2 regions of the Nonomuraea mesophila genome follow, and region 1 is predicted to be linked to the other one. Evidence: predicted binding sites of a transcription regulator. Region 1 holds the regulator's gene; the other holds the start of a gene.
What was found. Region 1 encodes LexA, which represses DNA repair genes until DNA is damaged. Its sites were predicted from a motif close to TCGAACANNTGTTCGA; they were not measured.

Region 1 (7,663 bases):
ATGGGATCTTCCTCTGTTATTCGACCGGGACCCCAACCTCTTGCCGGAATTACCGCTGGCGACGGGCTGTGTACGCGTATTGTCTCCCCGTCGATCCTCACTGCGCGTGGCATCGGCGATGAGTGTGAGTTGTTTGACGTCTTCGCTGGTCGTGTCCATGTTCGTGGGTGTTCGCATGGATGACCTCCTGCCATGCGGCCCGGGAGAAAAGGCCAAATAAGATCAGCAAATCGAACACGATGTCGATCGAACTCCCGTACGATGTTGTACACCACGCACGCGACTTTTTCGAGGAAGACTCGAACAATTGTTTGAAGATGATCTTCAACAGAGATACGGTCGCTGTGTGCGACAACGGGACCACGGACTGGGAGGTTCGCCGGTGAGGCGGGCCGCCAGGCGAGGAGGAAGAGCATGACCGAGCGGGATGACGCAAACGGGGTCAGCGACCTCGCGGTGCGACGGCGAGATTCGCTGGGCCTTACGCCGAGGCAGCGCAAGATCCTCGAAGTGATCCGCGACTCGGTGCAACAGCGCGGATATCCGCCCTCCATGCGTGAGATCGGCGAGGCGGTGCAGCTGACCAGCACCTCCAGCGTGTCTCACCAGTTGACGGCGTTGCAGCGCAAGGGCTACCTGAGGCGTGACCCGCATCGCCCTCGCGCGCTTGAGGTGCGGCTGCCTGGTGAGCCCGTGATGTGGGTCGACCCCGACGCGGCCCCCGACGTCGAGTCCACGGTGAGCCGTCCCACGGCCGCCTACGTGCCGCTCGTCGGCCGCATCGCCGCCGGTGGTCCGATCCTTGCCGAGGAAAGCGTCGAAGACGTCTTCGCCCTGCCCAAGCAGCTGGTCGGCGAGGGCACCCTCTTCCTCCTCCAGGTCACCGGTGACTCGATGATCGAGGCGGCCATCGCCGACGGAGACTGGGTCGTCGTCCGCCAGCAGCCGGTGGCGGAGAGCGGCGACATCGTGGCCGCGATGATCGAGGGCGAGGCGACCGTCAAGACCTTCAAGCGCAAGGACGGTCACGTCTGGCTCGTCCCCCACAACCCCAACTACGAGCCCATTCCCGGCGACGAAGCCAGTGTCCTGGGCAAGGTCGTGGCGGTCCTCCGGCGGCTGTAGCCCGAAGAGGTGACCAGGGCGCGCGTCCGATCGCACGCGCCGCGATGACGGCGCGCGCCACAACTGCCACGGGGTACGACACCGCACATCGCCCCCCGGGGCTGTCGCCATGCCATCAGCCGTGCCCGCAGACGAGTGCGCAGCCCACCCACATCCGCGGTCCTCGACACCGGGCACCTCGCGTAGGCGCCCACGCACATCTCGCGTCCGGTGGGTGTCCGTGCGCACCTCGTACGCGCGATCGGTGGGCGGGTGTGGTCGGTACGCGAGGCCGATAACGACACACCCCCGCACAGACTGGGATCGGCCGTCAGCGGGTGGCGTACAAAGCGTGTGCGGACGTGATCGCTTCGCCGGCGAAGCCGAGTACGTCTTTCCGGCGTTCGAACGGTGAGCCGTAGAGCGACTGCCGCGGGGCGCCGAAATGGTCGCCCAGTCCCGAGGCCAGGCTGCCGAGCGTCGGTGCGGCGCTGTCCTCCTCGCGTACGCGCAGCGCCTCGTTCACCACGCGGTGCCAGCACTCGGGGAACGCCTCCAGCGCATACCTCCCGGCCTCCGTCTTGGAGGTGATGTCACCGGTCGCCAGCGTGTAGTGCAGCCGGGCGAGGCCTGTGACGATCCACAGTGTGCCGTAGCCGCCCAGGCTGATCAGGCCCCACGGCGTGGTCAGGTGGGAGGCCCGGCTCACCAGGCGCCGCCAGTAGCGGTCGAGGTTGTCGTCGGTCCAGGAAGCCAGCGCGTCAGGATCGTTCCAGATGTCGAACTCGTCCGGCTTGGGCCCGCGGCAGGTCAGCCCGTGCTCGGCGAGCGTGTGCCAGGTGACCGGGGTGAGCTCGCCCCGGCGATTGAGCCGGCCGTGCTGCGCCTGCGGCCGGGTGCCCAGGTCGTGCGGGCCGCGGCGCAGGTCGTCCCAGGTGAGGTACACCCCGTCGAAGGGGTGGGCGCCGAGGCGGGTGTGGATGCGCTCCAGCACGTCCTCCGGCGGCGCGGCGGCTGTGACGGCGATGAAGTCCACGTCGCTCGTGCCAGGCCGGTAGTCGCCCAGGGCGGCCGAGCCCTCCAGATAAAGCCCCTCCACCAAGCCGGGCGCCTCCGTGTCGGCGATCGACAGGTAGGTCTCGACAATGGCATCGACCTTCGAGTGGGGCATCATGGCCGCCCAGCCTGCCACAACCGGCGGCAGCACCTCATCAACATTCGAGAATCCTAAAATGGCCGGGTGGATTACGCATATACCCCCGAAGGGCTCAAAATCACTCACGATGGTCTGAAATGGGCAGCGGTAGAACCGGGCGTGATCCCCGCCTGGATCGCCGACATGGATCTCCCCACCGCACCCGAGGTGGTCGAGGCGCTGCGGCGGCGGGCGGACGGCGACCTCGGCTACCCGGCCTGGCTGACCGATCCCTGCGCGGGGCCGCTGGCGGAGGCGTTCGCCGAGCGCATGACGCGCAAGTACGGCTGGGCGGCCGACCCCGCGCTCGTACGCTCCTTCAACGACCTCAACCAGGCACTCCAGGTGCTCCTCCACATCTGCACCGCGCCCGGCGACGGCGTCGCGGTGCACACCCCCGCCTACCACCCGTTCCTGTCGACGCTGGACGTCATGGAGCGCCCGCTCCACCCCATCCAGCTTGAGCCCGACGGCGACTCGTGGCGTTTCGAGGTGCCCGACCTGACCGGCTGCCGGGTGCTCCTCCTGGTCAACCCGCACAACCCGACCGGCAGGGCCTTCAGCCGCGACGAACTGACGGAGCTGGCCGAGCACGCCGAGCGCCACGACCTGCTGGTCCTCGCCGACGAGATCCACGCCGACCTCGTGTACGAGCCCCACCGCCACATCCCGTTCGCCACGATCCTCCCCGAGCGCACCGTCACCCTCACGTCCGCGACGAAGGCGTTCAACCTGGGCGGCATCCGCTGCTCGGTCGCCCACCTCGGCCACCCGGAAGTCCGCAAGGCTCTGGAGTCGCAGCCACCCTTCGTGTACGGCTCCGCGAACCTGTTCGGCGTCGAGGCCACCGTCGCGGCATGGCGGCACGGGGACGCCTGGCTGGAACGCACCCTCGACCTGCTCGACCGCAACCGCCGCACGATCGCCGCCCGCCTGCCCGGCACGTTCGGCTACCGGGTGCCGGAGGCGACGTACCTGGCCTGGTTGCGCGTCGGCAGGCCCGGCCTGGCCGAGGTCTTCGAGCGCGAGGCGAGGGTGCGGCTGAACGACGGCGCGGACTTCGGCCCCGGCGGCGCCGGCCACGTACGTCTCAACTTCGCCACCACCGAACCCATCCTCGACGAGATCCTCGGCCGCCTGACCGGAGCCCATCCCGCCGGCTGACCCCGGACAGGGACACCCGCTCGGAGGCCCGGGCCCGCCCGGCCTCCGCCCGCGGGGCCGGCGGGCCCGGAGAGAACCTCCGGACGTGAACCGGTCAGGCCCCCGGGACCCCGGACGTCAGGCGTCGGTCAGGTCGCGCAGCACGTCGGGTCTGTTGGTGATGATCCCGTCCACCTGGTAGGACATCATCCGGCGCATGTCGTCGGGATCGTCCACCGTGTACGTGAGGACCTCCATGCCGAGCCCGTGCACACGCCGTACGTACGAGGACGTGAGCGTGGTGTACGGCGGGTTGATCTGGTCGGCGAACTCGGCCAGTGACGGCAGCTCGGCGGTCGCCGGCGTGCCGAGCAGCCCGATCGGCACGTCGGGCATGAGCCGGTGGAACCTGCGCATCGACTCCCAGTCGAACGACTGCACGACCAGCCGCCCGGGTGACAACCACTGGGCGTTGCGCCGCAGCTCGGCGGCGATGCGGGCCTCGATGCCGGGATACAGGCCGGGGGACTTGACCTCCAGGAGGAGACCCATGCCCGAGCCGCTCATCGTGCGCAGGGCCTCGCCGAGGGTGGGCACCGGTTCGCCCGCGTGCTCCCCGGAGAACCACGAGCCGGCGTCGAGCTTGCGGATCTGGGCGAGGGTGAGGTCGCCGACGTTCCACGGCGACCGGCCGGGGAAGACCTCCTCGGCGTCGGTGGTGCGGGTCAGGGTGGTGTCGTGCATGAGCACGAGCTGGTGGTCCCTGGTCTCCTGGACGTCCAGCTCGAACATGTCGGCCCGCAGGTCGCCGGCGAGCTCGAAGGCGGTGATCGTGTTCTCGGGGGCGTACGCGGAGGCGCCTCGATGGGCGACGTTGACGACCGGCCGGCCGGCGGCCGCGGTGGCGGTGCCGGTGAGCGCGGTCAGGACGGAGAGGGTGGTCGCGATGATGAGGGCGAGTCGTCTGGACATGGGTCTCCACTTCTGGGGAGAGGCCTACGACTCGACGGTCACAAGATCGCATGACGGGCAGTTGAGTGCAGAGTAGCGCCGCGGTGCCCTGATGGTGAGCATCCGACACGCGGACCTGATGCAGGGTCGACGTTCATGACCCTTTAACCTGAAATGTGCATTATCGCGGGGCGTTGGCCGTTCTTCTGTCGGCTTGGTTCATGGCGCAGTTCGACTTCTTCGTCGTGAACGTGGCCGCCCCTTCTCTCGAACACGACCTGCGCGCCGGGCCCGCGGCCCTGGAACTGATCGTGGCCGGCTACGCCTTCACGTACGCGGCAGGGATGATCACCGGCGGGCGGCTCGGCGACCGCTACGGTTACCGGCGCGTGTTCGTCTGGGGGGTGGCCGCCTTCACGGTGGCGTCGGTGCTGGGCGGGATCGCGCAGAGCCCGGCGCAGCTCGTCGCCGCCCGCCTGCTCCAGGGCCTCGCGGGCGCCGCCATGGTGCCGCAGGTGCTGGCCACGATCTCCGCCGTCTATCCGCCGGGGGAGCGGGCGCGCGCCATCGGCTGGTACGGCGCGACCGGCGGCCTCGGCTCGATCGCCGGCCAGGTGCTGGGCGGCCTGCTGCTGACGGCCGACGTGCTGGGGCTCGGCTGGCGGGCGGTCTTCCTCATCAACCTGCCGGTCGGCCTGGTCGTCGTCCCGCTGGCCTGGCGGCTGCTGCCGGAGGTGGAGACGGCCCGCCGCGCCAAGCTCGACGTGCCGGGCGCGGCGGGGCTGGCGGCCGGGGTGGGGCTGCTGCTGGTGCCGCTGGGCCTCGGCCACAGCCTCGGCTGGCCCGTCTGGACGTGGGCGTGCATGGGGGCGAGCGTCCCCGTGTTCGTGCTGACCTGGAGCTGGTTGCGGGCGCTCGGGGCGCGGGGCGGGCAGCCGGTGCTCGACCTGGCGCTGCTCAGGGTGCACTCCTACCTGGCAGGCGTCGGGTCGATCGTCGCGTTCATGGCGTACTTCGCCTCGTTCATGTTCACGCTGACGCTGCTGCTCCAGATCGGGCTGGGGCTCACGGCGTTCCAGGCGGGGATGGTGTTCGCGCCGATGGGGGCGATGTTCACCATCACCTCGCTGCTCGGGGCCCGGCTGGTCAGGAGACACGGGCTGATCGTTGTCATCATGGGCGGCGTGGTCGTCGTGTTCGGGCTGGGCCTGCTCCTGGCGGGGGTGGGTCTGGGGCTGCCGTACGTGCTCGTCGCGCTCATGCTGGTCGGCGCCGGCAACGGCCTGGTGTTGCCGCAGCTCATCGGGGCCGCGCTGGTCGAGGTCGAGCCGCACCAGGCCGGCATCGGGTCGGGGGTCCTGAGCACCGCCCAGCAGTTCGCGGGCGCGGGCGGCGTCGCCGTGATCGGCGCGGTCTTCTTCGCCGTCGCGCGGGGCGGGGGCGAGATGGCGGCCATGCGCTGGTCGGCGGCCGTGGACCTGGTGCTCGTCCTCGTCGTGATCGTGTCGGTGGCCTACAACCGGCGCCGCGCTATCCGGCGGGCCTGGCCAGAGCGGTCCCGTACAGCTGCGACACCCTGAGCCTGATCACCAGCCGCCGGTCGTCCACCACCTGGCGCAGGAAGGCGGTGGCGTCGTCGACGTGGTGCTGCATGGCCAGCAGTTCGAGGCCCACCTCGTCGCCCGGCTCGGTGCTCACCGGCGACACCTCCGCCTGGCCCTCGGCCACGGCGTAGGACGTGAAGTCGTCGTCGGCCACGTAGAGGGCGCCGCGCGGGTCCTTGTGCAGCTGCCTGACCTTGGGCCGGTCGGCCATGGTGGGGATCCGTACGACGCGCTGCTGGGGATCCCACGTGTACCGGACGGTGGCCATGTGGGGGTGGCCGCTGTCCTTGTTGGTGGCCAGCGCACCGAAGCGCTGCCCGCTCAGCAGCCGGGACAGCTCGCCGTCGCTCAGCGAGCGGGGCGGCGGGCCCGCATCGGGCGCGTACTCCTGTGACATGCACCATCCCGTACGTACCGCAGACACCGACATAAAGAGATACGTCAGCCTATCCCCAGTTCCCTGCTGAACGTCTGCGCATCCGAGATCACCCAGTACTCGGCGAACCTGTCGCCCTCGGCCCGCAGGATGTCGTGCCCGCCGAAGGCCACCCGCGTCCCCTCGGGGACGGTCGCGCCGGGCAGGCCGCCCCGGTAGGAGCCGTTGAAGGTCCACCTGGCCGCCACGAGGTCGCCGTGGGGGATCGGGCCGACGTCCAGGGTGACCCGGACGTCGTCGAAGGGGGCGTACCCCTGCTTGAGCACCTCGACCAGCTCGCCGGGACCCGAGACTTCCATGCCGGGCCAGTGGCCGGCGAAGCCGGGGGTGACGAGCTCGTGGGCGAGCTCGAAGTCGCCGTTCCACATCTCGAGCAGCCACCGTCGGTAAAGAGCGGAGATCGTCATTCGGGCACCCTACCCGCCCGCCTGTAAGTTACAGCTCATGAAACTTGCTATCACCAGCGGATATGTCGTGCCGGTCGACGGAGATCCCATCGACGGCGGCACCGTGCTCATCGAGGATGGGAAGATCACCGCGGTCGGCCGTGACGTGGCCGTGCCGGAGGGCACTTCCGTCGTCGACGCGGGCGGCGGCTGGGTCCTGCCCGGCTTCGTCGAGGCCCACGGCCACCTCGGCGTGTACGAGGAGGCGGAGGGCTGGGCCGGCCAGGACACCAACGAGATGACCGACCCCAACGGCGCCCGCCTGCGTGCCCTCGACGCCATCAACCCCGCCGACCTGGGCTTCGCCGACGCGCTCTCGGGCGGCGTGACCACGGCGGTGATCAAGCCGGGCTCCGGGAACCCCATCGGCGGGCAGACGGTCGCCGTCAAGTGCTGGGGCAGAAGCGTGGACGAGATGCTGGTCAAGGAGCCGGTGAGCGTCAAGAGCGCACTCGGCGAGAACCCCAAGCGCGTCTACGGCGACCAGAAGAAGCTGCCCTCCACCCGGCAGGGCGTGGCCGCGGTGATCCGCGACGCGTTCATGAAGGCGCAGGACTACCGGGCCAGGCGGGCGGCGGCCGAGGCGGAGGGCAAGCCGTTCGACCGCGACGGCACCCTGGAGATCCTCGTCCGCGTGCTCGACGGCGAGCTGCCCTGGTGCCAGCACACGCACCGGGCCGACGACATCGCCACGGCGCTCCGGCTGTCGGCGGAGTTCGGCTACCGGGTCGTCATCAACCACGGCACCGAAGGCCACCTGCTGGCCGACACCCTGGCCGCCAGG
Region 2 (7,663 bases), on a different contig from region 1:
CGTGGGTGAGCACGCCGGCGAAGAACGCCGCCGTGTGATGCCGCTTCAGCCAGGCCGACTGGTAGGTGGGCAGCGCGAACGCCGCCGCGTGCGCCTTGCAGAACCCGAACGCCCCGAACGCGTCCAGCACTTTCCAGGCCCGTTCGACGGCCGCGTCGCCGAAGCCGTTGGCCCTGGCCAGGGGCACGAACGTCCGGCGTACCCGCTCGCGCCCCTCCGGGGTGTCCAGGGTGCGCCGCAGCAGCTCGGCGAACGACAGGTCGCGCCCGGTCATCACGGAGATGATCCTGAGCACCTGCTCGTGGAACACCACGACGCCGTGCGTCTCCTTCAGCGCCTGCCGCAGCCTCTCGTGCGGGTAGTACGGCTTGCGCCACCCGTGCCTGGCCTCCAGGTAGGGGGTGACCATGTCGGAGTTGACCGGCCCCGGGCGGAACAGCGAGATGTCCACGATCAGGTCGTGCATCCTGCGCGGCTCCAGCTTGGCGACCAGCTCGCGCTGGCCGGGCGACTCGATCTGGAAGCAGCCGAGGGTGCGGCCGGCGCTGATCATGTCGTAGGTGTCCTGGTCGTCGTGGGGGACGTACTGGGCCTCCGGGTCGTCCCCCTGCTGGGTGTCCAGCTCGACCACGACGTCGTCGACCCGCTTGATCTCGCCCAGCGCGTACGCCAGCGCCGACTGCATCCGCACGCCCAGCACGTCGAGCTTGAGCATCCCGGCCTCCTCGACGTCCTCCTTGTCGAACTGCGACATCGGGAACTCCAGCAGGCTGCGCTCCACCGGCGTCCTGTCGCGCAGCCCCGCGTTGCCGACCAGCACGCCGCACGGGTGCAGCGCGATGTGCCTGGGCAGGCCGTCGAGCTTCTCCGCCAGCCGGAACACCCGCTCCAGCCCCGCGTCGCCGAGCCGGCTCTCACGCAGCTCGGGCAGGTCGTTCAGCGACGCGGTGATCTGCTTGGCCCTGATGTGCGGGAACGCCTTGGCGATGGCGTCGATCTCGTGCGGTGGCAGGCCCATCGCACCGGCGACGTCGCGGATGGCGCTGCGCGCCCGGTAGGTCTCCATCATGGACACGCAGGCCACGCGCGCCTCGCCGTAGCGCTCGAAGATGGCCTTGTAGCAGTCGAGGCGGCGGGCCGACTCGACGTCGATGTCGATGTCGGGCAGCCCGATGCGGCCCTCCGACAGGAACCGTTCCATGAGCAGGCCGTGGTCGAGCGGGTTGACCTCGCCGATGCCGACGAGGTAGTTGACCAGGCTGCCCGCTCCGGAGCCGCGGATGGCGCAGCGGACGCCCATGCCGCGGATCATGTCGGTGATGCCGGCCACGGCGATGAAATATCCGGACAGCCGCTTCCGCTCGATGATGGCCAGCTCGTCCTGGAGGCGCCGCCTGGCGTCGGCCGAACGGTCGAGGCCGCGCGCGAGCAGGCCGTCCTCGACCCGGTGACGCAGCAGCGGCACCGGGTCACGGCCGATCTCGGGCAGGTGCAGGTCGGGCGGGTCGTTCCGGAGCGCGAGCAGCCTGCGGGGGTCGATCGCGCACGCCTCGGCCAGCCGCCGGGTGGTGAACAGCAGCTTCGCGACCCGTTCCTGGTCGGCGCCGCAGACCTTGGCCGCGACCTGCCTCATCTCCTTGCCGCTCTTGAGGTAGGCGTGCGAGGTGGTGCGGTCGAGGTGGCGAGGGTGCAGCGGGACGAGTTGGCGGGCCGCGTCGAGGACGTCGCCGACCTGGTGGTCGGCCGGGTCGAGGTAGCGGGTGGCGTTGGTCAGCACGGCCGGCACACCCACGGACTCGGCCAGCGCGAGCATGCGCACGGCCGTGATGGCGTCGCGGAAGCCGTACTGGTCGACCAGCTCGATCACCACACCGGGCACCGCGGCCCGCCACAGGCCGAGCAGCGTCCTGGCCTGCTCGTCGCGGCGTTCCGCCACCGCGCGGCCCACGTCGGACCTCGGGCCGAGCAGCACCACGAGCCCGTCCTCGGCGCCGAACCCGTGCTCGCCGCCCGGCTCGCCCGCCCACTCGCCGGCCAGCTCGCGGGTCAGCCTGGGCTCGCCCCGCCGAGCTCCGTCACCGGCGTGGTGGGCGGCCGTGACCAGGCGGCACAGGCGGGACCAGCCGCGCCCGCGGGCCAGCACCGTGACGCGGTCCTCCGCGCCGGGGCCGGTCCGGGGACGGCGGGGCGGCGGCAGCCCTGGCAGCAGGCTGGGCGGCGGGACGTCGAGCGCGAGGTTCACGCCGAGCACCGGCGCGATGCCGGCCTCCGCGCACGCCTGGACGTGTTTGATCGCGCCGTAGAGCCCGTCGCGGTCGGTCAGCGCCAGGATGTCCATGCCGTGCTCGGCCGCCCGGCTCACCAGCGCGCGCGGGAAGGCGGTGCCGTAGCGCATGGAGTAGGCCGAGCACACGTTGAGGTGCGGGAACGGGGGCGCCATCAGTCCCACGCCCTCAGCAGCAGCCAGCCGTTGCCCGCGGTGTCGTAGCGCAGCTCGTAGGAACCCACCTCGCGGCCGGGGCCCGCCTCGACCCGCCAGAACCGGCGCTCGCCCGGATCGCCCTCGTTCGTCTTCCACCATTCGCGCGCGACCACCCAGTGGTCGAGGATCCGGCGCACGAGATAGAGGCGGTCGCGCCAGACGAACTGGGTCGGCTCGCCGTCTCTGGTCCACACCTCTATCGGATCGCCATAGAGTCTGCTCAAGACGCTTCTCCCCGCCGGCTCTGGTCTGTATGTGGAGCCGCCCGGGGGAAGGCGGGCGCTTACCTATCGAACATATGTTCTCAGCGCCCGGAACGCAAGTCGTTCACCCTGCCCCCGAGGCTGCCCTTCTTCCCTCGTACGGGGGGAAGGGAACGCCGTGGCGCGTGCCGGCGAACACGGGTTCCGTACGGGTCTGCGCCGAACGGGCCGGGATCGGTAAGCTAGCGCGGCGTGAGCGGTGAAACATCCCAGATCGGGCGCTACCGGCTGCTGAACGTGCTGGGCCGAGGCGGGATGGGCACGGTCCACCTTGCCGAGGACCCCACCGGGCAGCGGGTCGCCGTCAAAGTGATCAACCCGGAACTCACCCAGCACGAGCAGTTCCGCATGCGGTTCCGGCGCGAGGCCGACGCGGCCCAGCGGGTGCGCAGGTTCTGCACCGCCGCGGTGATCGAGGCCGCTCTCGACGGCGACCAGCTCTACGTGGTCACCGAATACGTGCCGGGCCCCAACCTGGAGGAGGCCGTACACCGCTCAGGACCCCTCCGCGGGTCCAGCCTCGACGCGCTGGCCGTCAGCGTCGCCACCGCGCTCACCGCCATCCACGGCGCCGGGGTCGTGCACCGGGACCTCAAGCCGTCCAACGTGCTGCTGTCCCCCGTCGGCCCGCGGGTGATCGACTTCGGCATCGCGCGGGCCCTCGACACGCTCGGCGGCGTCACGGGCACGGGCGAGCTGGTCGGCACGCCCCGCTACATGGCTCCCGAGGTGCTGAGGGGCGATCCGGTCTCCCCCGCCTGCGACGTGTTCTCGTGGGGCTGCCTGGTGGCGTACGCGGCCAGCGGGCGGGCGCCCTTCGGCGGCGACACGCTGCCGGCGATCGTCTACCAGGTGCTCAACACCGAACCCGACCTCACCGCCGTCGAACCCGGCCTGCGCGAGCTGGTCGGGGCCGCGCTGCGGAAGGACCCGGCGGCCAGGCCGACCGCGCAGCAGCTGCTCGACCACCTCGTCGGACGGTCGGCCGCTCCCGAGCAGGCGGCGCAGACCGTACAGGTGACCTGGCAGCAGGCCGCCACCGCCGCCTACACCGCCGTGCGGCCGGGCGCGGCGGAAGGGCGCGGCAAGCTGATCGCGGGGATCGCGGCGTCCACGGCGCTGGTCGTGGCCGGCGGGCTGACCGCGTGGACGCTGCTCGGCTCCGACGGGCCGCCCGACGACCTGCGCGTCCTCTACCGCGAGGACTTCACGCAGACCACCGGCGGCTGGAACGGCACCTACGACCCGGACCAGAGCTCCAGCTACGGCTACCGCACGGACGGCACCTACGGGCTGGACGTGGAGAAGTACACCGAGGAGCGCTGGGCGGAGGCACCCATCCCCTTCCTCATCGCCGAGCCCACGACCACGCCCGACCCGTCGGCCACGCCCACGCCGATGTTGCCGTCGTCCGTCGTGGTCGCCGTCACCTCCGAGGTCGAGAAGGCGGAGGGCGCCGGCGAATACGGCGTCTACTGCCACAACCCCGAGGACGACACCTACTACGAGTTCGGGATCGACACGAAGGGACAGGCCAGGATCCGGCGCATCTTCGACGGCGCCGGCGGCACGCTGGCCCAGCCCGTGCAGGTCGACGGGCTGCCCGGCAAGCCCGCCCGCATCGTGGCGTCGTGCGAGCAGCGGGGGACGACCGTGCGGCTGACGATGTGGGTGAACGACCAGCGGGTGCACCAGGTGGACGACCCCAACGGGATCGGCAACGGCAATGTGGGGTTGTTCGCGCGTACGGCGAAGGACGGCACGTCACTGCTGAAGACGACGTTCGACGACTTCGAGCTGCGCGCCCACCAGGAGCCCTGAGCGCGCGCTCGGACGACGCCGGCCGGCGGGCGCACTTCGCCCGTGGCCCGGCTCAGAGGACGCCGGCGCGGGCGGCGGCGAGCGCGGCGTCGGCGGCGCGGTCGACGTCCTGCTCGGTCGCCGGCTCGTGCGCGACGAACAGCCGGTAGTAGACGGGGGCGACCGCGACCCTGATCACCTCGTGGACGTCCACGTGGCCCGGCAGCTCGCCCCGCGCGACCGCCCGCCGGACCACCTCGGCCGACTGCTCGTGCCGCGCCGCGAAGAACTCGTGCAGCGCCCGCGCCGCGTCGGGGCTCTGCATGGCGGCCGCCACGAACGCCGACGAGACCGGCCCCAGCTCCGGATCGTCGAACCCGCTGCGCACCAGCTGGACGATGCCCCGCAGGTCACCCTCGATCGAGCCGGTGTCGGGGATCGGCCACGGCTCGTCGGTGGCCAGGTCGAGAGCGTCGGAGATGAGCCCCGCGACGTTGCCCCACCTCCGGTAGACCGTCGTCTTGTGCACCCCTGAACGCTCGGCGACGTTCTCCACCGTCAAGCCCGCGTAGCCGTGCTCGCCCAGCTCGGCGAGCGTCGCCCGGCGTACGGCGTCGCGCACGCGCGCGCTCCGCCCGCCCGGCCGCTTGTTCGACTGCAAAATCTACTCCAGTTGCATTAGCTTCCCCGGCGTGGCACACTAAAGCTACATCAGTTGCGATTGGAGTTCTATCCTGATCAGCCTCCGCAAGGTTTCCCACTCCTACGGCGACCGCGCCGTGCTCGTCGACGCGTCCATGTCCGTGGGCCCCGGCGAGCGGGCGGGCGTCGTCGGCGACAACGGCTCGGGCAAGTCCACCCTGCTCCGGCTGCTGGCCGGGGTCGAGACGCCCGACGACGGCGAGGTCACCGTGCCGGACGACGCCGGCTACCTCGGCCAGACGCTCGACCAGACGTTCGGCCGGACGCAGGGGCTGCCGCAGTCCCGCACGGTCCAGCAGGTGATCGACGCCGCACTGGCCGGCCTGCGCGCCATGGAGCGCCGGATGCGCGAGCTGGAGTCCTCGCTCACCGACGACGTCATGGACGAGTACGGCGAGCTGCTCACGGCGTACGAGGCGCGCGGCGGCTGGCACGCGGACGCGCGCGTGGACCGGGCCTTTCACGGCCTCGGCCTCGCCCACGTGGGCCGCGACCGCGTGTTGTCGAGCCTGTCGGGCGGCGAGCAGGCGCGGCTCGGCCTGGCCTGCGTACTGGCCGCCTCGCCCCGGGTGCTGCTGCTCGACGAGCCGACCAACCACCTCGACGCGTCGGCGCTCGCCTGGCTTGAGGACCGCCTGCGCGAGCACCGGGGCACGGTGGTCGCCGTGTCCCACGACCGGATCTTCCTCGACCGGGTGGCCACGGCGGTGTTCGAGGTCGAGCGGGGCGCCGTCACGCGGTTCGGCGGCGGCTACACCGGTTTCCTCGCCGCCAAGGCGGCGGCCAGGGCGCGCTGGGAGCAGTCGTACGCGGCGTGGCGCGAGGAGGTGCGCCAGGTGCGCGAGCACGCGGCCACCACGGCGCACCGGGTGGCCGCGGGGCGGGTGATGCGCGACAACAACAAGATGGCCTACGACCGGAACGCGGGGCGGGTGCAGAGCTCGATCGCGAGCCGGGTCCGCAACGCCCACGAGCGGCTGCGCCGGCTGGAGGCCGACCCGGTCCCCCGCCCGCCGGACCCGCTCCGTTTCCGCGGCTCGTTCGACGGCCCGCCAGGGGCGACGGCGGGCGAGCATGACGGCACGGCGGGCGAGCCGCGGGCGACGACGGGCGAGCATGAGGGCGCGGCGGGGGCGACCGCTCCCTCCGCGCCGGCCGGTGCCACCGCCGGCGAGCGTGGGGATGCGCCGGCCCGCGTGGTCGTGGAGTTGCGGGACGTACGGGTCGGTGACCGGCTGCGGGTGGACGCGCTGACGATCAGGGCAGGTGACCGCCTGCTGGTCACGGGCGCCAACGGCGCGGGCAAGTCCACGCTGCTGCGGACCATCGCCGAGCACGCCGGGTGCAGGGCCGGGTGCAGGGCCGGGTCCACAGTCGGGTGCAGGGCCGGATGCACAGTCGGGTGCAGGGCCGGGTGCGCAGTCGGGTGCAGGGCCGGGTGCGCAGTCGGGTGCAGGGTCGGGTTCCTTCCGCAGGAGGTCGCGTTCGACCCGGACCAGACCGTGCTGGACGCGTACGGCGCCGGCTACCCCGACGAGCGCCGGGACGCCCTGCTGGCCACCGGCCTCTTCCGGCCGCACACCCTCGACCAGAAGGCGGGCGCCCTGTCGGTCGGGCAGCAGCGCAGGCTGGCGCTGGCCAGGCTGCTGGGGCGGGAGCACGACCTGCTGCTGCTCGACGAGCCGACCAACCATCTGTCACCGGTGCTGGCCGAGGAGCTGGAGCAGGCGCTCGACTCCTACGACGGCACCCTCGTCGTGGTGTCACACGACCGGGCTCTCACCCGGCGTTTCCGAGGTAACGAGATCGTCCTCATGGGGGGAACCATATGTTGACCATGATCAGTGCCGGCTCTCCGTACGGCATCACGACGGGGGCGGACGGAGCCCTGTGGTTCACGCTCGCCCACGAGGGACGTGTCGGGAGGCTGGTGCCCGGTCAGGAGCCGGCGATCCACCAGCTCGACCCGGCCGACGGCCAGCCGACCGTGATCACGCCGGGTCCCGGCGGGGCCCTGTGGTTCGCGGAGGGCAAGGGCGGCCGGGTCTGCCGCATCACCGCCGGCGGGCAGGTGACGGCCTACCCGGCCGACTCCCCCTACGGCATCGTCGCGGGCCCCGACGGCGCCATGTGGTTCACCCAGATGCAGAGCGGCAGGATCGGGCGCGTCGCGGCCGACGGGACGCTGAGCGAGTTCGAGGTGCCGGTGGAGGGCGGCATGCCCGCGTTCCTCACGGCGGGTCCCGACGACGCCCTCTGGTTCACCCTCAACCAGGGCAACGCCATCGGCCGCGTGTCGATGGAGGGCAAGGTGACCGTTCACCCGCTCCCCACGGAGGGCGGCGCGCCGGTGGGCATCACGCTGGGCCCCGACGGGGCGCTGTGGTTCGTGGAGATCGGCGCGGGTCAGGTCGGC

Region 2: E1295_RS33705 (DUF6504 family protein) is a predicted target of LexA. The motif match lies at 2,773-2,788, and genes of this name have one in related genera.

What each region holds. Positions count from the first base shown of each region.
Region 1 covers NZ_SMLD01000103.1:26,207-33,869, reverse strand. The annotation lists gene lexA (transcriptional repressor LexA) at 415-1,125, shown strand; gene E1295_RS31050 (nucleotidyltransferase domain-containing protein) at 1,436-2,278, opposite strand; gene E1295_RS31045 (MalY/PatB family protein) at 2,444-3,463, shown strand; gene E1295_RS31040 (glycerophosphodiester phosphodiesterase) at 3,581-4,414, opposite strand; gene E1295_RS31035 (MFS transporter) at 4,615-5,973, shown strand; gene E1295_RS31030 (pyridoxamine 5'-phosphate oxidase family protein) at 5,924-6,394, opposite strand; gene E1295_RS31025 (ester cyclase) at 6,439-6,840, opposite strand; gene E1295_RS31020 (amidohydrolase) at 6,878-7,663, shown strand, end outside.
Region 2 covers NZ_SMLD01000120.1:20,130-27,792, forward strand. The annotation lists gene E1295_RS33700 (DNA polymerase III subunit alpha) at 1-2,440, opposite strand, end outside; gene E1295_RS33705 (DUF6504 family protein) at 2,440-2,706, opposite strand; gene E1295_RS33710 (serine/threonine-protein kinase) at 2,938-4,566, shown strand; gene E1295_RS33715 (TetR/AcrR family transcriptional regulator) at 4,619-5,206, opposite strand; partial or broken gene E1295_RS52630 (ATP-binding cassette domain-containing protein) at 5,343-5,831, shown strand; partial or broken gene E1295_RS52635 (ATP-binding cassette domain-containing protein) at 6,411-7,082, shown strand; gene E1295_RS33725 (virginiamycin B lyase family protein) at 7,076-7,663, shown strand, end outside.